DNA from 3 places in the Solwaraspora sp. WMMD792 genome. Region 2 is predicted to be linked to each of the others. Evidence: riboswitches for the same ligand, from Rfam matches in the RefSeq annotation. Region 2 holds a riboswitch; each other region holds the start of a gene.
The links. Region 2 has a riboswitch for cobalamin ahead of O7629_RS32090 (ribonucleoside-diphosphate reductase subunit alpha). Riboswitches for the same ligand answer to the same signal wherever they lie in the genome.
Positions count from the first base shown of each region.

Region 1: another riboswitch for cobalamin. It lies ahead of cobN (cobaltochelatase subunit CobN); the one in region 2 lies ahead of O7629_RS32090 (ribonucleoside-diphosphate reductase subunit alpha).
Region 3: another riboswitch for cobalamin. It lies ahead of O7629_RS10605 (VWA domain-containing protein); the one in region 2 lies ahead of O7629_RS32090 (ribonucleoside-diphosphate reductase subunit alpha).

Region 1 covers NZ_JARUBH010000009.1:2,027,178-2,036,593, forward strand. Annotated here, with positions in the region: gene cobN (cobaltochelatase subunit CobN) at 1-1,465, opposite strand, end outside; cobalamin riboswitch at 1,522-1,652, opposite strand; gene O7629_RS10685 (precorrin-3B synthase) at 1,770-3,059, shown strand; gene O7629_RS10690 (precorrin-8X methylmutase) at 3,056-3,694, shown strand; gene O7629_RS10695 (precorrin-2 C(20)-methyltransferase) at 3,691-5,214, shown strand; gene O7629_RS10700 (cobalt-precorrin-6A reductase) at 5,202-6,008, opposite strand; gene cobM (precorrin-4 C(11)-methyltransferase) at 5,996-6,739, opposite strand; gene cbiE (precorrin-6y C5,15-methyltransferase (decarboxylating) subunit CbiE) at 6,736-7,965, opposite strand; gene O7629_RS10715 (PPOX class F420-dependent oxidoreductase) at 8,042-8,449, opposite strand; gene O7629_RS10720 (hypothetical protein) at 9,064-9,416, shown strand, end outside.
Region 2 covers NZ_JARUBH010000009.1:6,887,659-6,897,074, reverse strand. Annotated here, with positions in the region: gene O7629_RS32105 (aminotransferase class III-fold pyridoxal phosphate-dependent enzyme) at 1-524, shown strand, start outside; gene O7629_RS32100 (aminotransferase class III-fold pyridoxal phosphate-dependent enzyme) at 521-1,855, shown strand; gene O7629_RS32095 (ribonucleotide-diphosphate reductase subunit beta) at 1,921-3,003, opposite strand; gene O7629_RS32090 (ribonucleoside-diphosphate reductase subunit alpha) at 3,000-5,327, opposite strand; cobalamin riboswitch at 5,468-5,678, opposite strand; gene O7629_RS32085 (hypothetical protein) at 5,772-6,326, shown strand; gene O7629_RS32080 (ROK family protein) at 6,304-7,275, opposite strand; gene O7629_RS32075 (putative N-acetylmannosamine-6-phosphate 2-epimerase) at 7,275-8,120, opposite strand; gene O7629_RS32070 (DUF4434 domain-containing protein) at 8,117-9,055, opposite strand; gene O7629_RS32065 (carbohydrate ABC transporter permease) at 9,088-9,416, opposite strand, start outside.
Region 3 covers NZ_JARUBH010000009.1:2,007,771-2,017,186, reverse strand. Annotated here, with positions in the region: gene O7629_RS10640 (histidine kinase) at 1-281, opposite strand, end outside; gene O7629_RS10635 (DUF2306 domain-containing protein) at 413-1,132, shown strand; gene O7629_RS10630 (hypothetical protein) at 1,125-1,736, opposite strand; gene O7629_RS10625 (DUF2277 family protein) at 1,906-2,124, opposite strand; partial or broken gene O7629_RS10620 (TetR/AcrR family transcriptional regulator) at 2,301-2,777, shown strand; gene O7629_RS10615 (cobyrinate a,c-diamide synthase) at 2,736-4,244, opposite strand; gene cobO (cob(I)yrinic acid a,c-diamide adenosyltransferase) at 4,238-4,840, opposite strand; gene O7629_RS10605 (VWA domain-containing protein) at 4,840-6,921, opposite strand; cobalamin riboswitch at 7,002-7,129, opposite strand; cobalamin riboswitch at 7,241-7,415, shown strand; gene O7629_RS10600 (CbtB-domain containing protein) at 7,447-7,647, shown strand; gene O7629_RS10595 (CbtA family protein) at 7,664-8,422, shown strand; gene O7629_RS10590 (hypothetical protein) at 8,491-8,832, shown strand; gene O7629_RS10585 (helix-turn-helix transcriptional regulator) at 9,031-9,416, shown strand, end outside.

The DNA of each region.
Region 1 (9,416 bases), 4.9 Mb from region 2:
CCCCGAAGCCGCGCGGCGGCTGCACCAGCAGCACGACGTTGCCGGCGCGCAGCGCGGCGAGCACGATCTCGCCGTCGGGGTCGCGGGAAGTGTCCACGTACAGCTCGCCCGGTGGCGGACCCCAGTGCCGTTCAACCTGTTCGCGCAGCTCGGCCGGGAACTCGGCGTACCAGCGGCGGTAGTCGGCGGCCGTGATCCGCACCGGGTTGCCGGCCAGCTGATCCTCGGTCAGCCAGTCCGGATCCTGCCCGCCGGCAGCGATCAGCGCGTGCATCAACGCGTCGCCGTCGCCGTCGCCGTCGCCGTCGGCGTCGGCCAGGCCGGGGACCGCGTCCGGACCGTCCGGCGGCCCGACGTCGTAGCCGGCGTCGCGCAGCGTCCGCAGCAGCGCCAGGACGCTCGCGGGGGTGTCCAGGCCGACCGCGTTGCCGATCCGGGCGTGCTTCGTCGGGTACGCCGACAGCAGCACCGCGATCCGTTTGTCGGCCGGAGCGACGTGGCGCAGCATGGCGTGGCGGACCGCGATCCCGGCGACCCGGGCGGCCCGCTCGGGGTCGGCCACGTACACCGACAGGCCGTCGGCGTCGATCTCCTTGAACGAGAACGGCACGGTGATCAGCCGGCCGTCGAATTCGGGGATGGCCACCTGGGTCGCGGCATCCAACGGGGACAGTCCGTCGTCGGTGGCCGCCCAGGTCTGCCGCGAGCTGGTCAGGCAGAGCCCCTGCAGGATCGGCACGTCCAGCTCGGCGAGGGCGCCGACGTCCCAGGAGTCGTCGTCGCCTCCGGCGCCGACGGTCGCCGGTCGGGTCCCGCCGGCGGCCAGCACGGTCACCACCAGGGCATCGGCCTGACCCAGGGTGGCCAGCAGCTGCGGGTCGGCCGAGCGCAGCGACGAGCAGTAGACCGGCAGCGCCCGACCGCCGGCGGCGTCGACCGCGTCGCACAGCGCGTGCACGAAGCCGGTGTTGCCGGCCAGGTGGTGGGCCCGGTAGTAGAGCACCGCCACGCTCGGCCGCCCCGGTGCCGCCGGCACGCTCGTGCGCTCCAGTACGCCCCACTCCGGAGCCGGCTGCGGCGCGGCGAAGCCGTGCCCGGTGAGCAGCACCGTGTCGGACAGGAAACGGTGCAGCTCGGCGAGGTTCGGTGGGCCGCCGTGGGCCAGGTAGGCGTGCGCCTCGGCGGCCACCCCGGCGGGTACGGTGGACAGCTCCATCAGGGCGGCGTCCGGGGCCTGCTCACCGCTGAGCACCACCACCGGACGGGGTCCGGCCAGCAGTTCGTCCATCCCGTCCGGCCAGGCCCGGCGGCCGCCGAGCAGCCGGACCACCACGAGGTCGACGCCGGCCAGCAGCTGCGGAAGGTCGTCGACCGACAGCCGGGTCGGGTTTGCCAGGCGCCAGTCGGCACCGCTGGCCCGTCCACTCAACAGATCAGTATCTGAAGTGGACAAAAGTAGCATCATCGGACGCCCGGTCCTCCCTCGGGGTCCGCGCCCCGGGTCGTCGGTCGCGGCGACCGGAGTCTCCTGGCTCCCGGATCAACGCTCGCCCCGGCCTTCCGGCACCCGACTGAGGGGACCGTGGCCGTCGGTGGGGTCTGCTCCCCGGTGACAGTGGCGGGACCGCACCGGATTCACACCGGACTTCCTCCGCTTGTCGCCGCGTCTGGCTACCGAACACTGTCACGACCGGCGGACGTTTCGTCAAGGTGTGATGTATTCGCTGTGCGGCGGCCGCCGTCCGGGGACGACCCGTAGTATCCGCCGGGTGCCCGCCTTGCCATCGCCGCCCGCCCGGGGCGCACCCGATGCCTGCCCCGGCGCCGTGCAACTGCACCCGGCCGCCGACGGCCTGCTGGCCAGGATCCGTTGCCCCGGAGGGCTGCTCACCGCCGTCCAGCTGCGGCTGCTGGCCGCCGTCGCCCGCGACCACGGTGATGGACATCTCGAACTGACCAGCCGGGCAAACGTCCAGGTGCGCGCGGTCGCGGCCGCCGCCACCGGACCGTTCGCCGCCCGGCTGCGTGCGGCCGGGCTGCTACCGTCGACCGCGCACGAACGGGTCCGCAATATCCTCGGCTCCGCCCTCGCCGACATCGACACCCCGGCGGCCTGGGACGTCGGGGCGCAGGTCCGCGCCCTCGACACCGCGATCTGCGCGGAGCCGGACCTGGCCCGGCTCTCCGGGCGGTTCCTCTTCGCCATCGACGATGGCCGAGGCGACACCGTTGCGGCCCGAGCCGACGTCGGTCTGCTGCCCGGACCGGACGACGAGGTGACCGTGCTGCTCGCCGGTGCCGACCACGGGCTGCGGGCCCGGCCCGCCGACGCGGTACGGGTCGCGGTCGCCGCCGCCCGTGCCTTCCTGGACGATCCGGACGCGGCGGCCGGCAGCGCGTGGCGCCTCGATGACCTGACTCCGGCAGCGCTGGACCGCGTCGTGATCCGGGCCGGCACCGCACCCGGGGTACGGCGTACCGCGCGGCGGTGGCAACCACTGACGCCGGCCGGCGGCCCCGTCGCGCCGGTCGGGGTGCGGCACCGTCCCGACGGCGACTTCGCCCTCGTCGTGGCGGTCCCGTTGGGACGCTTGACAGTCGACCAGGTCGACCTGCTCGCGGCCGCGTCGCCGCAGCTGAGGATCACGCCGTGGCGGGGGGTGGTGCTGCCCCGGGTCACCGACCCCGCCGGTTGGGCGGACCGGTTCACCCGCGCCGGGCTGGTTACCGACCCCGACTCGCCGTGGCTCGGAGTGACCGCCTGCGCCGGGCTGCCGGGCTGTGCCCGGTCCCGGGCCGACGTGCGCGCCGACGCGGCAGCGACGCACGCCGGGCGGCCGGCCCCGACCGGCGGTGTGCCAGCACTGGGGCGTCGTCACCGCCTGCCGGTGCACTGGATCGGCTGTGAGCGTGGCTGCGGCAGTCCGGCCGGGCCGATGGTCCGGGTGACCGCCACCGGTGACGGGTACCAGATCGACGCCCCCGACCGGACCAGCATCCGCCTCCCGACCGGGGCCGCCCTCGGTGCGGCCGTCCAGACCGCACGTGAGGAGCCATGATGGACCATGTCCGCGACGCGGCAGAGATCTACCGGCAGTCGTTCGCCACCATCCGTGCCGAGGCCGACCTGAGCCGACTCACCGCCGAGCAGGCCCGGGTCGCGGTGCGGATGATCCACTCCTGCGGAATGGTCGACCTGGTCGACGACTTGGTCTTCTCGCCGCAGGTGGTGGCTGCCGCCCAGGGCGCGTTGCGGGCCGGCGCGCCGATCCTCTGCGACGCCACGATGGTCGCCGCCGGCATCACCCGGCGCCGGCTGCCGGCCGACAACCCGGTGCTGTGCGCCCTGTCCGACCCCCGGGTGCCCGAGCTGGCCGACCGGCTGGGCACCACTCGCAGCGCCGCGGCCGTCGAGCTGTGGGTCGACCGCCTTGACGGCGCGGTGGTCGCCGTCGGCAACGCACCGACCGCGCTGTTCCGGCTGTTGGAGCTGGTCGACGCCGGTGCCGGCCGGCCGTCGGCGGTGCTCGGCGTACCGGTCGGTTTCATCGGCGCCGCCGAGTCCAAGCAGGCTTTGATCGACCATGGTGGACTGGAACACCTGGTGGTCCGGGGACGACGCGGTGGCAGCGCGATGGCCGCCGCCGCACTCAACGCGATCGCCAACGACGACGAGGGACAGGTGGGGCGTTGAACGCGCGTCGCGGCGGACCGGGTCAGCTCTACGGCGTCGGGCTCGGCCCGGGTGACCCGGAACTGGTTACCGTGAAGGCGGCCCGGCTGATCGCTGCGGCCGACGTGATCGTGCACCACAGTGCCCGGCACGGTCGCAGCGTCGCCCGGTCCATCGCCGAGCCGTACCTGCGCGCGGGACAGATCGAGGAGGCGTTGGTCTACCCGGTGACCACCGAGCGCAGCACCCACCCCGGCGGCTACCGGGCGGCGATGGACGAGTTCTACGCCGACTGCGCGCGGCGGCTCGCCGCCCATCTCGACGCCGGTCGGACCGTGGTCGTGCTCGCCGAGGGCGACCCGCTGTTCTACGGCTCCTACATGCACCTGCACAAGCGGCTGGCCGACCGGTACCCGACCGAGGTGGTGCCCGGCGTCACCTCGATGAGCGGTGCCGCCGCCGCACTCGGCCGACCGTTGGTCGAGGCCGACGAGGTGCTCACCGTCCTGCCCGGCACCCTGTCCGGGGCGGAACTGACCAGACGGCTGGCCGAGACCGACGCCGCCGCCGTGCTCAAGCTGGGCCGGACCTTCCCGGCGGTACGCGACGCGCTGACCGCCGCCGGCCGGCTCGACGACGCCTGGTACGTCGAACGGGCCAGCACCGGGGAGGAACGCGTCGCGCCGCTGGCCGACGTCGACCCGGCGACGGTGCCGTACTTCTCCCTGGCGTTGCTGGCCAGCCGTCGCGGTGGCACCGTCGCGGCGAGCGCCGCCGACACCGCCCGGTCCGGCCGGGGAGAGGTGGTGGTGGTCGGCCTCGGACCGGCCGGCCGGGACTGGATCACCCCGCAGGCCCAGGCCGCTCTCGCGGCCGCCGACGACCTGGTCGGGTACGGACCGTACCTGGACCGGGTGCCGGCCAACCCCCGGCAACGCCGGCATCCGTCGGACAACCAGGTCGAGGCGCAGCGGGCCGCGCACGCGCTTCGGCTGGCGGCCGACGGAGCCCGGGTCGCGGTGGTCTCCTCCGGCGACCCCGGGGTGTTCGCGATGGCCACGGCGGTGCTGGAGGTCGCCGCCGAGCCCCGCTGGAAGGACGTGCCGGTCCGGGTGCTGCCCGGGGTGACCGCCGCCCAGGCGGTGGCCAGCCGGGTGGGGGCACCGCTCGGGCACGACTACTGCGTGCTGTCGTTGTCGGACCGGCTCAAACCCTGGCCGGTGATCGAGCGGAGGCTGCTCGCCGCCGCCCGCGCCGACCTGGTGATCGCGATCTACAACCCCGCGTCGCGCAGCCGGACCTGGCAGCTGGCCCGGGCCCGGGATCTGCTGCTGGAGCACCGGTCGGCGCAGACCCCGGTGGTGGTGGGCCGCGACATCGGCGGCCCCGGCGAACGTGTCGACGTGGTGGCGCTGGCCGATCTGGACCCGGCCACGGTGGACATGCGGACCCTGCTGATCGTCGGTTCGTCAGTGACCCAGGTCAACCACGGCCGGGACGCGGCGCCGGTGGTCTTCACCCCACGGCACTACCCGGGCTGAGCACCTGCCGCCGCGCCGAGCCCGGCCAGCCAGGTCACGGCGGCGTTGACGTCGCTGACCGTCGGTGCGGGTGGCGCGGCGGCCCGGTTGACCATCAGCACCGGCAGTCCGAGCTCGCGGGCGGCGACGAGCTTGGCGTACGTCTCGTCGCCGCCGCTGTCCTTGGTGACCAGCACGTCGATGGCGTGCGTGCGCATCAGCGTCCGTTCGCCGTCCACGGTGTACGGCCCACGGTCGAGCAGCAGTACCCGGTCGGCGGGCAGCGGCGGCTGCGGCGGGTCCACCGTCCGGATCAGGAAGAAGACGCCGCTCAGCGGCGCGAATGCGGCCAGGCTCTGCCGGCCGGTGGTCAGCATCGCCCGGCTGCCCAGTGCGGGCAGCGCGGCGGCGGCAGCGGTCAGGTCCGGCACCCGGTGCCAGACGTCGCCCGGCCCGGCCGTCCAGCCCGGCCGGCGCAGCACCAGCAGCGGTGTGCCGGTCTGGGCACAGGCGGTGACCGCCGAGGTGGAGATCCGGTTCGCGAACGGGTGGGTCGCGTCCACCACGGCACCGATGCGTTCGTCCCGTAGCCAGCGGGCCAGCCCGTCCGGTCCACCGAAGCCACCGACGCGGGTCTCGCCGTGCGGCAGCCGGGGCCGGGCCACCCGGCCGGCCAGCGAGGTGACCACCCGCGTCGGCGGGTCGGTCGACAGGGCGGCGGCGAGCTGACGGGCCTGGGCGGTGCCGCCGAGAATGAGCACCCGGGGTCCGCCGTCCGGGCCGGGGCGGGTCCGGTGACCGGTCACTGCCGGCACCGGTCGGCGCTGTACAGATGGCTGTCGGGGAAACCTGCCGCGCCGAGCACCGCGCCGACGACGATCACCGCGGTACGCCGTACGCCGGCGGTGTGCACCTGGCCGGCGATGTCAGCCAGCGTGCCCCGCAGCAGCACCTCGTCGGGACGACTCGCCCGGGCCACCACCGCGGCCGGGCAGTCCGGGCCGTAGTGCGGTAGCAGGTCGTCCACCACCTCGTCGATGCGCTGCACGGCCAGGTGCAGCACCAGGGTGGCCCGGCTGGCACCGAGGGTGGCCAGGTCCTCGCCCGGCGGCATGGCGGTGGAGCTGACGGACACCCGGGTCAGGATCACCGTCTGGCCGATCTCCGGGACGGTCAGTTCCCGGCCGAGCGCGGCGGCGGCCGCGGCGAAGGCGGGCACGCCGGGCACGATCTGGTACGGCACCCCGGCGGCGTCCAACCGACGGATCTGTTCGGCGACGGCGCTGAACAGCGAGGGGTCGCCGGAGTGCAGCCGGGCGACGTCGAGCCCGGCGGCGTGCGCGGCCAGCATCTCGGCGACGATCTCGTCCAGGGTCAGCCGGGCGGTGTCGACCAGCCGGGCCCCGGGTGGGCAGTGGGCGAGCAGCTCGGTCGGGACCAGACTGCCGGCGTACAGGCAGACCGGGCTGGTCGCGACGACCTCGCGGCCCCGGACGGTGATCAGGTCGGCGGCACCGGGGCCGGCGCCGACGAATCGTACGGTCACTGGCGTTCCACCACCCACTGGGTCACCGGCATCATCGGTCGCCACCCGGTGAACCCGCCGACCGGTGCGGCCCGGTTGACGGCGATCCGGGTCAGGTCGCCGCCGATGCGGGAGTGCCAACCGGCGAGCAGCGCCTCGGACTCGACGGTCACCGCGTTGACCACCAGCCGGCCGCCGGGCCGCAGTGCCGACCAGGCGGCGTCCAGCAGCCCGGTGGTGGTGACCCCGCCGCCGACGAAGATCGCGTCCGGGGGGTCGAGACCGACCAGTGCCTGCGGGGCTGCCGCGGCGACCACCGTGATGCCCGGTACGCCGAGCGTCGCCGCGTTCGCCGCGATCCGTTCAGCCCGCCGTGGATCGTGTTCCACGGCGACGGCCCGGCACTGCGGATGGGCACGGGACCACTCGATGGCGATGCTGCCCGATCCGGCCCCGATGTCCCAGAGCAGCTGCCCGGGCAGGGGACCCAGCCGGGCCAGCGTGACCGCCCGGATCTCCCGTTTGGTCAGCTGGCCGTCGTGCTGGTAGACGTCGTCGGGCAGCCCTGGCACCCGGGGCAGCGGCGGGGTGCCCGGCTCGGCCCGGCAGTCCACCGCGACGACGTTGAGCGGGTCGACATCGAGGCCGCCCCACTCCTGGGCGGTGGCCGTCCGCAGCTGTTCCCGGGCGCCGCCGAGTTGTTCCAGTACGGTCAGCGGGCTGGGTCCGTAGCCCCGGGCGGTGAGCAGGCCGGCCACCTCACCCAGGGTGGTCGTGCCGGCGCTGAGCACCAGCAGCCGACGCCCGGGGTGGATCAGCGGGTGCAGCAGCTGTACCGGGCGGCCGACGGCGCTGACCACGTCGACCTCCTCGACCGGCCAGCCGAGCCGGGCGCAGGCCAACGAGACCACCGACGGGTGGGGCACCGCCCGTACCCGGTCGGGGCCGAGTAGCCGGACCAGGGTGCCGCCGATGCCGTAGTGCATCGGGTCGCCACTGGCCAGCACCGCGAGGTGCTGCCCGCGGTGTTCGTCGAGCAGCCGGGGCAGGTGGGCGAGCAGCGGGGTGGGCCAGGTGCCGGTGGCCGCCGGCCGTTCGGGCGGTGGGATCAGCTCGATCTGCCGGCGGCTGCCCAGCAGCGCGGTCGCGGCGCGCAGCGCCGACCGGCCGGCGCCGGACAGCCCGTCCCATCCGTCGGCGCCGATACCGACGACGGTGACCACAGCCGGTCCGGATCTGGGGGGCATCATCCGACGGTATCGGTTCGCCGCGTTGGTCGACATGGCCACCCCATCGGCGGTGATCCGCGTGACGTCGCCCGGATCAGACGTTGCCGAGCCGGCGGGTGACCGTGATGACCAGCACCACCCGGTCCGGGTTGGGGCGTGGTACCCGGTACCGCAGGGCATAGCGCTGTTCCGCGTCACGGACCGTCGGCGGATCGTCGTGGAGCCGGGCCAGGCCTTCCAGCGTCGACCATCGCTTGCCGTCGACCTGGCAGACGGCCACCCGGGCCCCGGTCACGCCGGCGGCCCGCACGTGTGCGGCCTTGCGGGACCGGGCGGAGGTGATCACCCGGGCGACGCCGCCGTCCGGATCGAAGGTCACTCCGACCGGAACCACGTGCGGGCTTGCGTCCGGGCGCAGCGTGGTCAGCGTGCACAGGTGCCGTTCGCGCCAGAAGTCGCGCAGCGCGTCGCTGATCTCCGGCCCGGCAGCAGATGTCGTCACCCGTCGTATTCTGGCACCGTGGGCGCCGGTCGGCGGTCCCGACGCGCCCGTGCCGGCGCTGGCAGGTCCGGTGTCGGTGCGGTTGGTGCCGGATCGGCTGCGCTGAGTCGCGACTCAGCAACGGGGTGCCGTACCGACCGTCGAACCAAGCAATTGCTAGTCCGCTACAGCGCGTCCAGTAATCCTTTTCGCAGGGTGCGCGAGTAGTGTGTGTCGGCGGGGCGGCGCGCCTTAACGTCGGTCTCCCGCAAGAGTCGGCTGCGTCGCCCCACCTTCGAAACCGGCCGTCGGCGACGGACCCGGTGGTCCGCCCCGGTCGCGGTCCGGTCGCCCCGGTTCCAGTGACCCGGGTTCCATTGACCCGGTCCGTTGCCCCGGCGCCCGTCGATCGGATGATCTGTCGACCGGGTTGAACCGTCCCCGTCGGACCGCCGTATGCATGGTCGAGACAGCGGCGGAAACCGTCGACGCCTCACCGAACATCCTCCGACAGTGTCTGGTGGCCTCACGCTCGGGGCGCCGCCGGACACGGGCCGCACGGCCCACCGGGACGCCGTCGATCGAGCGGCGCGGCTACCGGCAACTGTCCCCAGAAGGGTTGGGTTGTCAGTCCCATGTACTCGCGTTCTCCCCGGCGGAGGGTCGACCACCCGGTCGGTCCCTCGCCGTTGAACTCCCGGCGGTGGAAGGTGGCCGGCACGGTCGGCCTGGCGGCTGTGATCATGGGGGCCGGCCTCGGCCTCGCAGCGGCCGACACCTCTGCCGCAGACGACGTGGGAGTGATCGTCTGTCCGAGCGTGGTGGACCGGTTGCCGGCGGTGCCGGCGACGGCGCGGGCCGAGGTGGACCGGAATCTGCTGGCGCTGGAGACGCAGCTCGCGGAGGCCAACGCGCGGTTGGTGAGCAGTCAGGGTCAGGGTGGTCCGAACTTCGTGGACAACGCGATTCTTGGTCCGTTGGCGAGTAA
Region 2 (9,416 bases):
CACTGGGCGCGTTCCTGGCCCGGTCCGAGCTGATGGAGGCCTGGGGTCCGGGCGCGCACGGCTCCACCTACGGCGGCAGCCCGGTGCCGTGCGCCGCCGGCCTCGCCACCCTGCGGGTCATCCAGGACGAGGGCCTGCTGGACAACGCCACCACGCAGGGCGAGTTCCTGCTCGCCGGGCTGCGCGAGCTGCAGCAGGCGTACCCGCATCTGCTCGTTGACGTGCGCGGGGTCGGCCTGATGATCGGCGTCGAGTTCCCCACCGGCGAGATCGCCGGCCAGGTGCAGCAGGCGGCGTTCAGTCGCGGTCTGCTGGTGCTGGAGGCCGGCGTCAACGCGGTACGGATGTCGCCGCCGCTGGTGATCACCCGGGCCCAGGCGCAGACCGGTCTGCGGCTGTTCGGCGCGGCCGTCGCCGAGGTCGCCGCCGATCTGCAGGCCGCCGGCAACGGAAAGGTCGAAGCCGGGGAGGTCGAGGCCGGCGGGGAGGTCGAGGCCGGCGGGGCCGTCGCCGTACCGGGATGAGCCATGTCTTCGGCCGGGTGTCCGACGATGCGCCACGGATCGCCTCGGCGTGCGGCGCGCAGCTGTGGGACACCACCGGCAAGCGCTACCTCGACGCGGCCGCCGGGGCGATCGTCGTCGGCATCGGCCACGGCGTCACCGAGGTGGTCCGGGCGCAGGCCGAGCAGGCCGGCGCGGTCGCGTACGCGCACGGCTCGATGTTCCGCGCCGACGTGCTGGAGGAGTACGCCGCCGAGCTCGCGGCCGTACTGCCGATGGACGATCCGTTGGTGTTCCCGGTCTCCGGCGGCAGCGAGGCGGTGGAGACCGCGCTGAAGATGGCCCGCGCCTACCACCTGGCCCGGGGTGAGGACCGGCACCTGATCGTCGGCCGGGTCGGCTCCTACCACGGCAACTCCCGGGGCGCGTTGGACGTCTCCGGCCGGGCCGGGCTGCGTGCGCCGTACCTGCCGTGGCTGGGACAGGCGGTGCACACCTCGACCCCGTACGAGTACCGCTGCCCGTTCCCGGAGACCCATCCGGTCGGCTGCGGGGCGCGGCACGCGGCGGCGCTGGCCGAACTGTGCCGGTCCCGGCCGGTCGCGGCGTTCATCGCCGAGCCGATCGCCGGGGCCGGGCTGGGTGCCTGCGTCCCGCCGGACGACTACTGGCCGGCCGTCGCCGAGGTCTGCCGCCGGTACGGGGTGCTGCTCATCGCCGACGAGGTGATGACCGGCTTCGGCCGTACCGGCACCTGGTTCGGCGTCGACCACTGGGGGGTACGCCCGGACATCCTGGTCGCGGCGAAGGGGGCCAGTTCGGGCTACTGGCCGCTGGGGCTGGCCGTCGCCGCCGGCCCGGTGCACGACACGATCGCGCGGACCGGCTTCACCCACGGCTTCACCTACTCGCACCACCTGGTCGGCGCGGCCACCGGCCGGGCGGTGCTGCGGGTGCTGCGCGAGCGGGACCTCGTCGCGGCGGGCCGGCGGGCCGGCGAGTCGCTACGCCGGGCCCTGCGCCGGGAACTGGCCGACTCACCGTACGTCGGGGACGTCCGCGGTCGCGGCCTGCTGGTCGGCGTCGAGCTGGTCGCCGACCGGCAGACCGCGCGGCCGTACGCCCGTACCGCCCGGGTCGCCGAACGGGTCGTCGCCGCCGCCCGGCACGCCGGGCTGCTGCTCTACAGCGGAACCGGCTGCGCCGACGGCGTCGACGGTGACGTGATCCTGCTCGGCCCGCCGCTGGTCGTCTCCGCCGACGAGGTCGAGGAGATCGCCGTCGGCACGGCGGCCGCGATCCGCGCCGTCACCGAGCCGGTGGCAGCGGGACAGCCGACCGAGCCGGAGTAGCCGGCCAGCAGGACAGTCGGCCGGGCCGGGGTAGCCGGTCGCGGCGGGCCGGGCGGGGACGCGGGTCAGAAGTCGTCGTCGAAGGTGACCGAGCCGGTCACCCCGACCTGGTACGCCGACACCCGCCGCTCGAAGAAGTTGGACAGCTCCTGCACGTCCTGCAACTCCATGAACGCGAACGGGTTCTTCGACCCGTACATCGGTTCGATGCCGAGCACCGCGAGCCGCCGGTCGGCGACGTGCTGCAGATACTCCCGCATGTCGGCCAACGACATCCCGGACACGCCCTGGTCGAGCAGGTCCGCGGCGAACTGCACCTCGCACTCCACCGCCTCGGCCAGCATCTGCCTGACCTGCTGCTCCATTTCGGAGTCGAACAGGTCCGGTTCCTCGGCGCGGACCGTGTCCACCACCTCGAAGGCGAACGCCATGTGCATCGACTCGTCGCGGAACACCCAGTTGGTGCCCGAGGCGAGACCGTGCAGCAGCCCCCGGGACCGCAGGAAGTACACGTACGCGAAGGCGCCGTAGAAGAACAGCCCTTCGATGCAGGCGGCGAAGCAGATCAGGTTGAGCAGGAAGGCCCGCCGGTCGGCGCGGCTACGCAGCTCCCGCAGCTCGAAGATCGAGTCGATCCACCTGAAGCAGAACTCGGCCTTGCGGGCGATCGACGGGATGTTCTCCACCGCCGCGAACGCCGCGAACCGTTCCCGCTCGTCCGGCACGTAGGTGTCCAGCAGGTTCAGGTAGAACTGGACGTGCACCGCCTCCTCGAAGAGTTGCCGGGACAGGTAGAGCCGGCCCTCCGGGGAGTTGACGTGCTGGTAGAGGTTGAGCACCAGGTTGTTCGCGACGATGGTGTCGCCGGTGGCGAAGAACGCGACCAGCCGGGACACCAGGTGCCGCTCGGCAGGCGACAGTCTGGCCAGGTCCGGCAGGTCGGAGTGCAGGTCGACCTCTTCAACCGTCCAGGTGTTCTTGATCGCGTCCCGGAACCGGTCGAAGAACTGCGGGTAGCGCATCGGCCGCAGGGTCAGGTCCATGCCGGGGTCGAGCAGCAGCTGCCGTCGGCCCGCAGCTGCGGCGGCGGTCGCGGTGGCGGCGTCAGCGGTCGCGGCGTCGGTGTTGGTTTCGGAGACGGTGGTCACTGGCAGGCCTCACAGGTTTCGGGGTTTTCCATTGAGCAGGCAGACGCCTCGTCGGCGCTGGCCGCGACGGTCGGCCCGGCGGTCGGCGCGATGCCGACGGTGGCCTGCTGGATCCGGGTCGCCGGGCGCGACCGCAGGTAGTAGGTGGTCTTCAGCCCGGACTTCCAGGCGTAAAGGTACATCGAGGACAGCTTGCCGATGGTCGGCGCGCTGAGGAACAGGTTCAGCGACTGCGACTGGTCGACGTACGGGGCACGGGCGGCGGCCAGGTCGATCAGCGCCCGTTGCGGCAGCTCCCATGCGGTACGGAACAGCTCCCGCACGTCGGCGGGCAGATCCGTGAGGCCCTGCACCGAGCCCTCGGCCCGCTTGATCTGCTCCCGGACCGGCGCCGTCCACAGCCCGCGCGCCTTCAGCTCGCCGACCAGGTAGGTGTTGATCTGCAGGAACTCCCCGGACATGGTTTCGCGTTTGAACAGGTTGGACACCTGCGGCTCGATGCATTCGTAGCAGCCGGCGATCGAGGCGATCGTGGCGGTCGGCGCGATCGCGACCAGCAGCGAGTTCCGCAGACCGTGTGCGGCGATCGTCGACCGGAGTCGGGCCCACCGCTCGGGCTGGCCCGGCTCGGCACCCCACAGGTCCGGGTGCAGCTCGCCCCGGGCGGCCCGGGTCTCGGCGTACGCCGGATGCGGGCCAAACCGTTCGGCGAGCCCGGCGGAGGTTTCCAGCGCGGTCAGGAAGATCTCCTCCTGGACGCGAGTGGACAGCTCCCGGGCCGGCGCCGAGTCGAACGGTAGCCGCAGCGTGAAGAACGCGTCCTGCAGGCCCATCAGCCCCAGCCCGACCGGCCGCCAGCGCGGGTTCGACGCCGCCGCCTGCACCGCCGGGTAGTAGTTGATGTCGATCACCCGGTCCAGGAACACCACGGCGGTACGGACCGTGGCGCGCAGCTTGTCCCAGTCGACGCCGTCGGCGGTGACGTGCGCGCCGAGGTTGATCGACCCGAGGTTGCACACCGCGGTCTCGGTGTCGCTGTTGACCTCGAGGATCTCGGTGCACAAATTGGACAGGTGGATCGTGTTGCCCGGCTCGCCGGTCTGGTTGGACAGCCGGTTCGCGGCGTCCTTGAACGTCATCCAGCCGTTACCGGTCTGCGCCAGGGTGCGCATCATCCGCCCGTACAGGTCGCGGGCCTTGACCGTCCGGACCGCCTTCTTCTCCGCCGCGCGGTACGCCTCGTCGAACGCCTCGCCGTACAGGTCCGGCAGCTCGGGGGCGTCGGACGGGTCGATCAGCGACCAGTCGGCGTCCGCCTCGACCCGCCGCATGAACTCGTCCGGGATCCAGTTGGCCAGGTTCAGGTTGTGGGTGCGCCGGGCGTCCTCGCCGGTGTTGTCCCGCAACTCCAGGAACTCCTCGACGTCCGGATGCCACGGCTCCAGGTAGACGCAGGCGGCGCCCTTGCGGCGGCCGCCCTGGTTGACCGCCGCGACCCCGGCGTCGAGCGTCTTGAGGAACGGCACGATGCCGTTCGACCTGCCGTTGGTGCCCCGGATCAGCGCGCCCCGGCCACGGATCCGCGACCAGGAGATGCCGATCCCGCCGGAGAACTTCGACAGCTTCGCCACCTGGTGGTAACGCTCGTAGATCGAGTCGAGCTCGTCGCGCGGCGAGTCGACCAGAAAGCACGACGACATCTGGGTGTGCCGGGTGCCCGAGTTGAACAACGTCGGTGAGCTGGGCAGATAGGCCAGGCTGGAGATCAGCCGGTAGAAGTCGATCGCCTCGGCCGGCGTCTGGGACAGCCCGCACGCCACCCGCAGCAGCCAGTACTGGGGCGTCTCCACCACCAGCCGGGTCTGCGGATGCCGCAGCAGGTAACGGTCGGCCACCGTACGCAGCCCGAAGTACTCGAAGCGCAGGTCGCCGTCGACGTCGACGGCGTCGTCGAGTTTGCGGGTGTTGCGGGCGACGAAGGCGGCGGTGTCGTCGCCGATCAGCCCGAGGCCGTGGGCGTATCGGATCGACTGGCTGAAGCTGGCCACCTGCTGGCCGCGGACCTCCTTGTCCACGTAGGCGGCGAGCAGCCGGGCCGCCAGTTTCGAGTACTGCGGCTCCTCGCCGATCAGCTCCGCCGCCGTCTGGATGGACAGTTTGTCCAGCTCGGCGGTTGTCGCCCCGTCGTACAGTCCGCTGATCGTCCGGGTCGCCACCCGCAGCGGGTCGACCTCGTCCAGGTCGGCGACCCAGTGTTCGACCGCCTTGACGATCTTGTTGACGTCCACCGGTTCGGTGTCGCCGTTGCGCTTGCGTACCTGCATCGGTTCCCCTCGTCGTGCCTGTCCACCGGTCGACGGACACGCGGGGAGGACGCCACCGGTCACCCACCTGGCGGTCTGCTCCGCCGGCGTGGACCGGTCGTCGGCGTCGGCCGTCCCGCGCGGCCTTCGACCACCGCACGCGACGCGTGCGGCACGCTGGCAGGTCTTCGGACTCGTGGGCGTCGTGCTCGTACCTACTGGCCGTCGCTTCCCGGACCCGCCACGGGTCCAGTGCTCGGTGACGGCGGTCGTTCCCACTCACCGCTGCGGGGCAGTCCCGGACTCACACCGGGTTCCCTCTTACCTCGACCACCGCCGAGGGGCGGCCGAACCAGCTGCGGGGTACACCATATATGGGAGCAAGCCAGAAGACGCAACACCAGATACTGTGTTCGGCGTGTCGCGGCGTCGGGTGCACCGGGTGCAAGGAGGAGGGTCCGTCGGGTGAGAAGCGTGCTATGGGGTCTGTACGGGGCGGTGCTCGGCGCCCTGCTCGTCGGCGTCGTCGGGGTGCTCAGCATCCAGGCGACCGGGCTGCGGGCCGGTGCGGTCTTCGACCTGAACAACACCCTGGCCGGGATCACCTCGCCACAGACCCCGTACCTGCCGATGCTCGGAATCGCGGCCGTGAGCAGCCTGGCGGTATGGGCGCTGACCGTCGGGCCCCGGCGACGGCCCCGACTGTGCCGGGTGGGCCTGGTCGTCGGCTTCAGCACGTCGACCGTGGCGCTGATCGCCCTGTCGTTCGTCATCGCACCGGACATCGACGCGCAGCGCGAACTGCTGCTGGGCGTCATGCCGGGCTGGCCGGGCTGGATCCACAGAGGAGGCGGCGAGTCCGCCGTACACCTGCTGGTGGCCCTGGCGATCGGATCGCTGTGGCTCTGTCCAGACCGACAACCGGCCCAGCCCACCGCGGCCAGCGGCGGCGGTACGGGCGGACAAGGTGGCGACGCGGCGACTGGCGCCGAGCCCGTCATCGACCTCGGCCGGCGCTGATCCGGCCGGTGAGGACCCGGCCGGCGAGTAGCGCGGCGCCGGCCAGCACAGCGGCGTCGCCGAGCCGGGCGGTACGCACCGGCAGCCGGTCGATCCCGGGCAGCGCCGCCGCGTGCAGCGCGGCGCGCACGCCGGCGACGAACCGGTCGCCGAGTCCGACGACGCCGCCACCGAGGACGACCACCTCGGGATCGAGCAGGTTGGCGGCGGTTGCCAGCCCTTCGCCCAGCACCCGGGCGGCCAGGTCGGTCACCTCGACCGCGACCGGATCACCGCCGGCAGCCGCCGCCGCCGCGACCTCCTCCAGGGGCGGTGCCGCGCCGCGACCGGTCCGGGCCGCGTACTCGGCGGCGATCGCCGGGCCGGCCGCGTACGCCTCGACGTGGTCGACCGCGCCGCAACCGCAACGTCGGCCGAGGTGCCGGGCGGCCGGCAGATGCCCGACGCTGCCGGCGAACCCGTGCCGGCCCACCACCACGTCGCCGCCGACCACGATCGCGCCGCCGATGCCGGTGCCGGCGGCGACGACGAGCGCGTCCCGGGCGTCGGCGGCGGCGCCGCACCATGCCTCACCGGCGGCCATCGCGTGTACGTCGTTGCACACCACGACCGGCAGGCCGAGGGCGGCGGTGAACGCTGCCCGCACGTCGGTGCCCCGCCAGCCGGGCAGGGTGTCGGTGGCGTGGGTGACCCGACCCGCCGGGTCGACGGCGCCAGCAGTGCCGACCCCGCAGGCGACCGGGGTTCCAGCCGCGTCCCGCCCGGCCTGACGAGCCACATCGATCGCGGCGGCGAGTACCGCGGTGGCGCCCTCGGCGGCCGGCGTCGGCACCCGGCGCAGTGGGCCGACAGCGCCGTCGACGCCGACGAGCGCGGCGGCGATCTTCGTACCTCCGATGTCGACACCGATGGTGACCGGACCGCCGGTGCCGGCCATGGCTGCCGCCATCAGTGCTGCCCAGCCAGGCTGGCCGAACTGTCTGCGCCGGCGGCACCGGTCGGGCCGGTCGGGCCGGTCGGGCTGGTCGGGCTGGCCGGGCGTGGAGCGGCTGCGGCGAGGCCCCGGGTCAGCGCGACCGGGTCGGTGATCGCGGTTCCGACGACCGTCGCGTACGCGCCTGCGGCGAAGGCGGCACGCACCTGGTCGGGGGTGGCGAACCGGCCCTCGGCGACGACGCGGACCCCGGCGGCGGTGAGCGCCGCGACGAGGTCGAGGTCGGGGGCCTCCTGCCGTGGGCTGTCCGGGGTGTACCCGGACAGTGTGGTGGCCACCAGGTCCGCGCCGGCCGCCCAGGCGGCGGTGCCCTGGTCGACGGTTGCCACGTCGGCCATCACGGGCAGGCCGAGCTGCCCGTGGACGCGGGCGACCAGGGCGTCGACCGGCAGCTCGCCCCGTCCGGTGGCCTCGACGGCGACGACGTCGGCACCGGCGGCGGCGAGCGATTCGACCAGCTCCCAGCGTGGGGTGATCAGGTCGCGGTCAGCGGCCCGCTCCTTGTGCAGCGCGATCACCGGAAGATCCACTACGGACTTCACGGCCCGTACGTCGTCGGGGTGGTTGACCCGCACGGCGGCGGCACCACCGAGGGCGGCGCACGCGGCGAGCCGGGCGATGACCGACGGCACCCGCAGCGGATGCCCCTCGGGGGCCTGGCAGGAGACGACCAGGCCGCCGGCGATCGCCGCCACCGGATCCAGCCGCAGGGCCGCCGGGTCCTGCGGCGGGGCCATCGGGTCCAGCTGCGGCGCCGCCGGGTCGTGCGGCGGGGTCACCGGGTCCTGCGACGGGATCATCGGGCACCCCGGGAGGTGAGGAACTCGCCGTAGCGGTCGTAGAGGTTGCGGGCCGCCGGCCACACCGAGTTGGGGCTGAGGAAGTGGGAGAACTCGAAGGTAATGATCTTCTCCATGTACGGTTGGACCGCGTCGAGCTTGTGCGCGAGCTTGCGCCAGTCGGTCGGGGGGAACCGGATCGGCATGTCCCGGTCGAAGGTCTCGATGTTGGCCCAGGAGGCGATGCCGTGCCGGCTCGCCGCCTCGGCGGTCGCGGCGAAGTACTCGGCCGAGCGGGCCAGCTCCACGGTGCCGTCCTGGAACGCACAGTAGTCGACGAGTCCGGCGTACCGCTGGAAGATCTCCTCCCAGATCCGCACGTGCTCCTCGGGCGAGCGGGGCCGCTGCCGGGGGTCGGTGCTGGTGGCCATGTCGGCGCGGCCGTGGAAGAACGGCGACACCAGGATCGGCAGCTCGCTGATCTCGCGCAGCCGGGCCGCGAGGGTGGTGTTGATGTCGAGGATCCGCAGACTGGTGTCGGTGGTCTCGTGCGGCAGGTACCAGCCGCGCAGCGCCGGTGACCCGCCGTACCGCTGCCACATCTCGTCGATGACGGCGAGGTTGATGTCGACCTCGGTCCGCCAGTCGTAGCGGTACCAGTGGTAGTGCGAGTCGTACAGGCCGAGGAAGAAGTCGATGTTGCGTTCGGCGGCGAGGTCGAGGAAGAGCTGGACCAGGTCGACGTGGACCGGCAGCGCGGGCAGCCGGTCGGTAACCGCCCGGCTCGGGCAGGCCAGCCGCTCGCCCAGGCCGAGCCGGATGAGCACGACGGTGTCGATCCCGGCTTCGACGAAGGTGTCGAACTCGCGGGCCCATTCCCGCTCGCCCCAGTTCTGGGACGGGATGTCGACGCTGATTTCGTCGAGGAAGGTGCCGCTGATCGCCTGGTACGGCATGGACGTTCCTTTCGCGGTTGGTGCGGCTGCGGTCACTTCAGTCCCTTCGTCGCGATGCCCTCGACGAAGTACCGCTGCCCGAGCAGGAAAATGATCAAGGCGGGGAGGGTGAACATGACGCTGGCCGCCATCAACGGGCCCCAGTCGACGCCGTGCTCGGAGAAGAACGCATACAGCCCGACCGACAGCGTGTACTGGCTGCTGTCGCTGAGGTAGATGAGTGGGTTGAGGAAGTCGGTCCAGGTCCAGACGAACTGGAACACCGCCACGGTGGCCAGCGCCGGCCGGGCCAGCGGAAGCACGATCCGCCAGTAGACCCGGAACTCCGAGGCACCGTCGAGCCGCGCCGCGTCGAGCAGTT
Region 3 (9,416 bases), 4.9 Mb from region 2:
ACCAGCTCCGGTTCGTGGCCGGCCAGCAGCGCGGCCACGGCGGTGACCGGGAAGGCCACGGCGACCATCAGCAGCGGCCTGGTCCGCCGCCACCACAGAGTCGGCGCCAACACCAGGGCGACGATCATCGAGTACGCGGGCGACGCCAGGTCGGTGCGGAGCAGTCCTTCGAGGGTCGCCGCGACCACCACCGCGCCGAGCAGCGCCCAGTCCCGCCAGACCCGCGTCGGTGGGTCGGCGACGGCGGGCTCGGCCCACACCGACCGCAGCAGCGCACGCACACCGCGATCGTACGCAGCGGGCCGCGTCGGCGTACCGGCCACAAGTACGACGAGCGGCCCCGTCCAATGGCCGGGACGACGCCGGCCTGCGTGGCGATGACCATTGGCCGTGCCGCCGCGACGATCGAGCCATGTTCACACCCGTACCGAATCCACGGTCGACGCCGCAGTCCACCGTCCGCACCGTCACCGGCCGCTCTCCCGCCGCCAACTGGCTGATCCCCACCGGGCTGGTACTGCTCAGCCTGGTACCGGTGGTCGCCGGTAGCCTGCGCCTGGCCGAGCTGGCCGGCGGGCCGGCCATCGTGCCCGACGGTGACCGGGTCACCGCTGCCCCGGTGGCGCTGGTGACACACATTGTCAGCGTCACCGTTTTCAGCCTCGTCGGCGCGTTCCAGTTCGCGCCGGGCCTGCGGCGACGCCACCGGGGTTGGCACCGGGCCGCCGGGCGGGTCCTGGTGGTCGGTGGGTTGCTCACCGCCGGGACCGGCCTGTGGCTGACCCTGTTCCTGCCGCCGGCGGCGGTCGACAGCGAGCTGCTGGTCGCCATCCGGGTGGTGGTGAGCGTGGCGATGGCGGCGTGTGTCCTGGTCGGCTTCGTCGCGGTCCGGCGCCGTGACTTCGCCGCGCACCGGGCCTGGATGATCCGGGGCTACGCGATCGGGATGGGCGCGGGCACCCAGTTCTTCACCCAGATGGCGTGGCTGGCCGTGGTCGGCCCGGTGTCGGCGTCGGGACGGACCGGCACCATGGCCGCCGGTTGGCTGATCAACATGGTGGTGGCGGAATGGGTGATCCGGCGTCGTGCCGTCGCCGGGCGCCGACGGCACGACGCGGTACGGGTCAGCTGATCCGCTCGACCACGACCCGCCGGATGACGAACTTGCCCGGCTCTCGGACCTGTTCGAAGGCGGCGTCGTTGAGCAGGACGCAGCTGCCCGACGGGCTGGTCACCGTGACGGTGATGCTCCGGTCGTTGTCGAGGTTGGTCACCTTGAGCACGGTGCCGATGGGAAAGGTGCCGCTGGAGGCGGCCGGGGCGGCGTCCTCGTTGAACAGGGTGACCGTCGATCCCGCACAGACGACCTCGCCGGGTGCCCCGGTGTCCGGTGCGGCGGCGTCGGCCGTACCGTCGGGCTGCTCCGGCGCGGGCGTTGCGACCGGCGCGCCGACGCCGACGTCGGCCGTACAGCCGGCGGCGGCCCGCCGCTGCTCGATCAGGTCGACCACTGCCTGCCGGTTGGCGATCCGGTCGTTGGACAGGGCGTCCGGGTTGGCCCGCTGCTCGGCGATGAAGGTCAGGTTGTTCCGCAGCGCGGTGTCCAGGCCGTCGCAGTTCTCCCCCGCGTTGCCGAGCCCGGTGCCGACCGCCAGTCCGCCGCCGAGCAGGGCTGCCGCCGCCACCCCGACGAAGACCTTGCGCGCCCGCCCACTCCTGATGTCCCACCCGTACATGCACCGCTCCTCTCGGTAGCCGCTGCCCGAACGCAGCTACCGGGCCATACGTGGGTGGATGGTCGACGGATCTGTCCGGAACCTCAAGTTTCTATTAAGAATATTCACAGAATCGCGAACAGTCACATCGTGCGGTTGTCGTCAACGATGGTCATGGCGGAGCCGTGGACTACCGGGCCGCCGGGGCTCGGACCACCAGACGATCCAGCAGTTCGCGGCTGGCGGCGGCGACGGCCGCCACGGCGGCGTCGAACGCCTCCGCGTTGTGGGCGGCTGGTTGCCGGAAACCAGAGATCTTCCGGACATACTGCAGCGCGGCGGCCTCGATGTCGGCGTCGGTCACATCGGCGGTGTACGGCTCACGGAGCGTCTTGATGCTTCGGCACATGCGTTCCATACTGCCGCAGCTCACGTCGGCAGGCGGCCCGAGCCCGGCCCGGCCGATCCAGACCCACTTGACGCCGCGGGCCACTCCGACGACCCGGGCCAACTTGACGGGCCAAGCTAACAACATTAGCTTTAACGTTATGATCTGTAGCCAGCCGACGCGGTCCGGCCGCCGACGTGCCTAGAGCAGGGCTCACCCGGGGCGGCCTGGTCGACGCCGCGATCGCCCTCATCGACGAGCAGGGACTCGACGCGCTGTCGCTCAACGCGGTGGCCGGCCGGGTCGGGGTCGCCACACCGTCGCTCTACAAGCACGTCACCGGCGGCCTCACCGAACTGCGGGCGCTCATCGGGTCCCGGCTCGTCGGTGAGTTCGCCGACGAACTCACCCGCCACACCCTCGGCCTCAGCCGGGACGCGGCCGTCGCCGCCCTGATGCACGCCAGCCGGGACTACGTCCGCCGGCATCCCGCCCGGTGGGCGGCGATGCCCGCCGACCCGATCCGCGACCCGATCACCGCCACCGAAGGAACCAGGCTGCTGGAGGTGTTCCTGGCCGTGCTGCGCGGCTACGGACTGCAGCGGTCGGCGGCGGTACACGCCACCCGCTGCCTACGGGCGATGATGCACGGCTTCGTCTGCCTGGAAATCGACGGCGGGTTCGGCCTGCCCGAGGACGTTACGGAGAGCTACGAACGGCTGATCGCCATGTTCACCGCCAGCTTGCCACGGGACTGACACCGCCCGCCGCGCGGCCGCGACCAGCCGGGACGCGATCTGCGGCCGGGCCGCCCAGTGCAGGTGCAGATACGACGCGTGCACGCCACCGGCGACGAAACCCTCCGGCGCCGCGCCACGCCACCCCCAGGCCGGTGCCGCGCCGGCCCGCGGCGTCACCTCGGTACGGTGGAACTCGTGGCCGGTCAGCCGGGCCCCCTCCGGCGCCAACACGCTGTCGGTCAACGCCACCGCATCGCGGTAGCCGAGCGTCAACCGGGACGTCATCCGCGCGTCCGCCGGCAGCACTCCGCACATCGGCGCCTCGTCGAGGGTGCGGCACAGCCACAGCAGGCCGGCGCACTCGGCGACGATCGGCGCGCCGGCGGCCGCCAACGCCGCCACCTGCCGCCGCAACCCGGCGTTCGCGGCCAGCTCGGCGGCGTACACCTCGGGAAAGCCGCCGCCGACGACCAACGCCGCAGTCGCCGCGGGCAGTCGCTGGTCGCGGACCGGATCGACGGTACGCACCTCGGCACCGGCTGCCGTCAGCAGCTCGACGGTCTCCGGATAGCCGAAGCTGAACGCCGGTCCACCGGCGACGGCAACCACCGGCCGGTCACCGCTCGCCTCCCCAGGCACGTTCTCGCCGGGACGGGCGTCCGCATCCCGTACGGCAGCCGCCGGCGACCAGGGTCCGACCGCCAGCGCGGGCGCGGCGCCCGCCACCGCCGCCACCGCGGCCAGGTCCACCGACGCGGCGACCAACTCCGCCAGCGCCCCGACCGCCGCACGCGCCTCGGCGGCGCGTTCCACCGCCGGCACCAGACCCAGATGCCGCGACGGGGTGTCGACCGACGGCTGTCGACGCAGCACCCCGAGCACCGGCGCGCCGACCTCCGCACAGGCGTCCCGCAGCACCTGCGCGTGCCGGTCGGAGCCGACCCGGTTGAGGATCACCCCGGCGATGTGGACCTGCCCGAACGACCGGAAGCCGTGCACCAGTGCGGCGATCGACCGGCTCTGCCCGGCCGCGTCGACGACCAGCAGCACCGGGGCCGCCAGCAGCGCCGCGACCTGGGCGGTGGAGCCGACGTCGGCACCGCCGACCCGGCCGTCGTAGAGCCCCATCACGCCCTCGATGACCGCGAGGTCGGCACCGGCGGCGCCGTGGGCGAACAGTGGCGCGACGCGCTCCTCACCGACCAGCACCGGGTCCAGGTTGCGGCCGGGCCGGCCGGCGGCGAGCGTGTGGTAACCGGGGTCGATGTAGTCCGGGCCGACCTTGAAGCCGGCGACCCGGACACCCTGGGCCGCGTAGGCGGCGAGCAGGCCGGTGGCCACCGTGGTCTTGCCGTGCCCGGAGCCGGGGGCGGCGACCACCACCCGAGGTACGGCTACCACTCGATGCCCTGCTGGCCCTTGCGTCCGGCGTCCATCGGATGCTTGACCTTGGTCATCTCGGTCACCAGGTCGGCGAGGTCGATCAGCTCCGGGGCGGCGTCCCGGCCGGTGACCACCACATGCTGGCTGCCCGGCCGGTCCCGCAGTACCGACACCACCTCGGCGACGTCGATCCAGCCCCACTTGATCGGGTAGGTGAACTCGTCCAGCACGTAGAACCGGTACGCCTCGGCGGCCAGGTCGCGGCGGATCTGGGCCCAGCCTTCGGCGGCTTCGGCGGCGTGATCACGCTCGGTGCCGGGGCGCTGGATCCAGGACCAGCCCTCCCCCATCTTGTGCCAGGTCACCGGCGCTCCCCGGCCGGACTCGCCGAGGGTACGCAGGGCCGCCTCCTCGCCGACCTTCCACTTCGGAGACTTGACGAACTGGTACACGACCACCGGCCAGCCGGCCGACCAGGCCCGCAACGCCATCCCGAAGGCCGCCGTCGACTTGCCCTTACCGGGCCCGGTGTGCACCGCGAGCACCGGCTGACGCCGCCGGGCCCGGGTGGTCAGCCCGTCGTCGGGGACGTGTTCCGGTTTACCCTGTGGCATCAGGCAGCCCTCCCGCCGGCGAGGCCGACCCGAGGTGCGGCGCCAGGCTGGTTCGTAGCGGTCGACCGGTTGACGGTCCCGGGGTGCGGCACCACCGCCGACAGCGCCTCCAGCGGCAGCCATTCGGCGTCGAAAGCGGTGGCGAGCCGCCGGGCCAGGCCCAGTCGCACCGGACCGGACTCGCAGTCGAGCACCACCATCGCGGTGCCGGCGAGCAGCGGCGCCAGGGCTATCGGATTCGGCCCGCTGGTCGACCGCCCGTCGGTGACCAACAGGATCAGTGGCCGACGGCGTGGCTCGCGGCGGCGCTCGGCGGCGACGGTGGCGGCGGCGGCCCGCAGCCCGGCGGCGATCGGGGTACGGCCACCGGTGCGCAGCTGCGCCAGCTTGGCGACGGCCACCTCGTGGCTGCTGGTCGGCGGCAGCACCACGTCGGCGGCGGCGCCCCGGAAGGTGATCATCCCGATCCGGTCCCGCCGGTGGTAGGCGTCGCGCAGCAGCGACAGCACGGCGGTCTTGACCACGGCCATTCGCTGCCGGGCCGCCATCGACCCGGAGGCGTCGACCACGAACAGGATCAGGTTCGCCTCCTGGCCGACGTAGCGGGCCTGGCGCAGGTCGGCGGGGGTGATCCGGCGGGCACCCCGGGATGCGGCGGCACGCACCGTGGCCGGTAGGTGCACCGTCGACGGCCGTCCGGTCGGTGATCCGGCACCGACCACCCGGCCCCGGTCGGCGTGGGCCGCCGAACGTCGGCCGGGCGTCGCGCCGGCCCCGAGCCCGGGTAGGCGCAGGGTCCGGGGCCGGTACGCGGGCCCGGCCGCCGCCGGAGCCGGACCGCCCGGCGGTACGCCGTCCGGCTGCTCGGCACCGTCCGCCGGCCCGCTGGCGTCCGGCGTAGCCGGCTCGGACGGCGGGCCGCCGTCCGAGCCGGGCGGGCCGGTTGACGGGCCGCCGTCCGACTCGGGCGGGCCGGTCGACGGGCCGCCGTCCGATGGTGGCGGACCCTGCGGCGGACCGGCGTCCGGTGGCGGCGGATCCGGCGGCGGCGCAGGACCGGGGTCGTCGTCGCCGCACTCGTCCCGCAGCACCTCGTCGAGGCGCTGCTCGTCGGCGCCGGGCGGATCGAGCGGGTCACGGCGCCGCCGGTGCGGCAGTGCCAGCCGGGCTGCGTCGGCGACCTCGGCGGCGGTGACCGCCGTCTGACCGCGCCAGGCGGCCAGCGCGACCGCGGCGCGGGCCATCACGATGTCGGCCCGCATACCGTCCACCTGGTACGCCAGGCAGATCCGGGCGATCCGGTCGATCTCGGCATCGGGCAGCGTGACCGCAGGCAGGGCCGCCCGCGCGTCGCGTACCCGCTCTGCGAGCTGGCTGTCGGTGGACCGCCAGCGGTCCGCGAACGCCACCGGGTCGGTCTCGTACGCCAGCCGCCGGCGCACCACCTCGGCCCGGTCGGCCACCTCGGAAGGTGCGGCCACCGACACCATCAACCCGAAGCGGTCCAGCAACTGTGGACGCGGCTCGCCCTCCTCCGGGTTCATCGTGCCGACCAGCAGGAACCGGGCGGCGTGACTGACCGACACCCCGTCGCGTTCGACGTGGGCCCGGCCCATCGCCGCCGCGTCCAGCAGCAGGTCCACCAGATGGTCCGGCAACAGGTTGACCTCGTCGACGTAGAGCAGGCCCCGGTGCGCGGCGGCGAGCAGCCCCGGCTCGTAGGCCTTCACGCCAGCGCTGAGCACCCGCTGAATGTCGAGGGTGCCGACCACCCGGTCCTCAGTGGCGCCGACCGGCAGCTCGACCAGGGCGGCCGGGCCGCGGCGTGCGGTCACCGGCGCGGTGTGCGGCCCATCGGGGCAGGTTGGGTCCGGGGCCGCCGGGTCGCAGCCGAACCGGCAGCCGAGCACCCGGTCGACCTCCGGTAGCAGCCCGGCCAGCGCGCGGACGATCGTCGACTTCGCGGTGCCCTTCTCACCCCGGATGAGCACGCCGCCGATGCCGGGGTGCACCGCGGCGAGCAGCAGGGCCTGCCGCAGGTCGGGCAGGCCGACGACGGCGGTGAACGGGTACGGCGTCATGGCAGGGGCCGACAGGTGTGCATGGTGAATCCCTCCCGCGGGTGTCCACGCCCGCGTACCGGTGGACCAGCGAGCGGCCGGAGTCTCCTGGCTGCCGGATCGACGTCGCGTCCCGAGCCTTCCCGCCGTTGGGGCAGTGGCTGTCTCACGGGGACGCGACTCACCGGTCACAGTGGCGGGACCGCCCCGGATTCGCACCGGGTTCCTCCGCGCACCGCTCGTGCCGGTCATGCTCCCCCACCGGCGGTCCACCGTCAATGTGGCGCCGGTCCCGGTGCCGGCCACGGCCGCAGCCATTGCCCGAGCGGTCACCACGGCGGTACGCTGCGCAGGCCACGGTGTTCGGGAAGCCGGTGTGAGTCCGGCGTGGTCCTCGCCACTGTGACCGGGAAGTGTCCGTTCCACCACGCCACTGGGCCGACGACGGTCCGGGAAGGCGGGACGGCCGCGACGATCCGGGAGCCAGGAGACCGGCCGTGGCACGCACCGCATCGCCACGAGGCATGGACGAGAGGATTTCCTGGCATGACTGCACCTTCTGTCGGCGGCGAGGTCACCACCACCGCCATCCGCGTACCGCTCGCCGGTTGGTTGCTGGCCGCCGTCGCGGCGGTCGTCATCTACCTGGTCGCGCAGGACAACGGGCTGGTGCTGGCCGGTGCCGCCGAGTTCGTGCACGAGTTCACCCACGACGGCCGGCACGCCCTCGGCGTACCGTGCCACTGAGCGGCGGCCAGCTCCGATGAGCACCTACCCGTTCGGCGCGGTGCTGGGCCGCGGCCTGCTCGCCGGTGCGGCCGCCGGCGCGGCGGGAGCGGTGGCGGCCCTGCTGATCGTCGAACCACGGATCGAGTCGGCGCTGGTCGTCGAGGAGGCCCGCACGGCGACCGGCACGGCCGGACACAGTCACGACGAGGAGTTGGTCGGTCGGGCCATGCAGGTCTTCGGCGGGCTGGTCGCCACCGTAGCGGTGGCGCTGTGCCTGGCGTTGATCGTCGCCGTGGTCTTCGCGGCGACCCGGCACCTGCTGCCCGGCCGCGACGACTTCCGCCGGGTGGGGCTGCTCGCCGGGCTCGGCTTCGTCGTGGTGGCGCTGCTACCGGCGATCCACTTCCCGGCCAACCCGCCGGGCGTCGGCGACCCGGACACCGTCAACCAGCGCACCGGACAGTATCTGTCGTTCATCATCGCCGCGGCCGCCGTCACCTGGCTGGCGCTGCTGACCCACCGGCGGCTGACCGGCTGGGCGCGGCCGGCACCCTACCGGACGGTGGTCGCGGCGGCGCTGGCCGTCGTCGGGTACGCCCTGCTGCTGGCGCTCTGGCCGGCCACCGGGGTCGACGTGCCCGCCGACATCCCGGCGGCGCTGCTGTGGGAATTCCGACTCGCCTCGCTGGCCCAGCTCGCCACGATGTGGACGGTCCTCGGGGTGGTGTTCGGACTGCTGCTCATCCCGGCCCGGACCGGTGGTCGGCGGTCCACGCTCGCCGACGTCGCGTGACGGCGGACGACGGCGCGGCGGGCCCGGAGCACGGCCCGGCGGGCCCGGCGGCCGGGCGCCCCGTCCGGGTGACCGTCTGCCGGGGCTGCTGTTGCGGCACCCGTCGCAAACACCCGGACGTCGACCACGACCGGCAGCTCGACATCCTGCGCGCCGCCGGGTCGGTACGGGTGTCCGACTGCCTCAACGCCTGTGACCGGTCCAACGTGGTAGTCGTGCAGCCGGCGGCGCTGGCCCGCCGACTGGGCGCCCGCCCGGTGTGGCTCGGCGGTGTGCTCGACGAGACGTCACTGTCGAGTGTCGCCGAGTGGATCGCGGCCGGCGGTCCGGGCCTGGCCGCGCCGCCGGACCGGCTCGCCGGGCTGTGGTTCGCCGCCCCCCGCTGGGGAAAGTCGGCCCCGACGTCCTGACCGCCGTGGTGCCGTCGCTTGTCGGCCATCGCGATCCGGCGGCCGACAAGCGACGCCCCCGAACGCGCGCCTGCCCGGATCACGATCACCTATCGGCGCCCGGTTCGACAAGGACGGCGCGAACCGATTGCACAATCGCGCAACCGTCCGGTGCCGTGGTCTTCTCTCCTGCGGCGTTTCTGTGCTGAGCTGACCGGCGTGACACGGGGAACGGGGACCATCAGGACGCACGGCCCGACCGCGGTTGCACAACTGACCCGGTGGGGCGCCTCACCCGATGCCGATCTGGTCTACCGGGCGCTGACCATGTTCGGTGCCCGCAGCAGCGGCCAGCTCGCCCATGAGCTGGGGCTGACCCGCAAACGCGTCAAGGTCGCGCTCGACGAACTGAACGGCCTGGCGGCGGCGGTGCCGACCGCTGCCGGCTGGCGGCCGCTGCCAGCGGGTCCGGTCATCGCGCGGCTACGCCGGCCCGCGCGGCCGGTACGGCGGCAGGACGTCTGGCGCCAGCATTTCCGTACCGTGCACGGCATCGACCTGCCCGGCCCGGACGACCCGGCGGTACGCAGCCTGGGCAGCCGGAC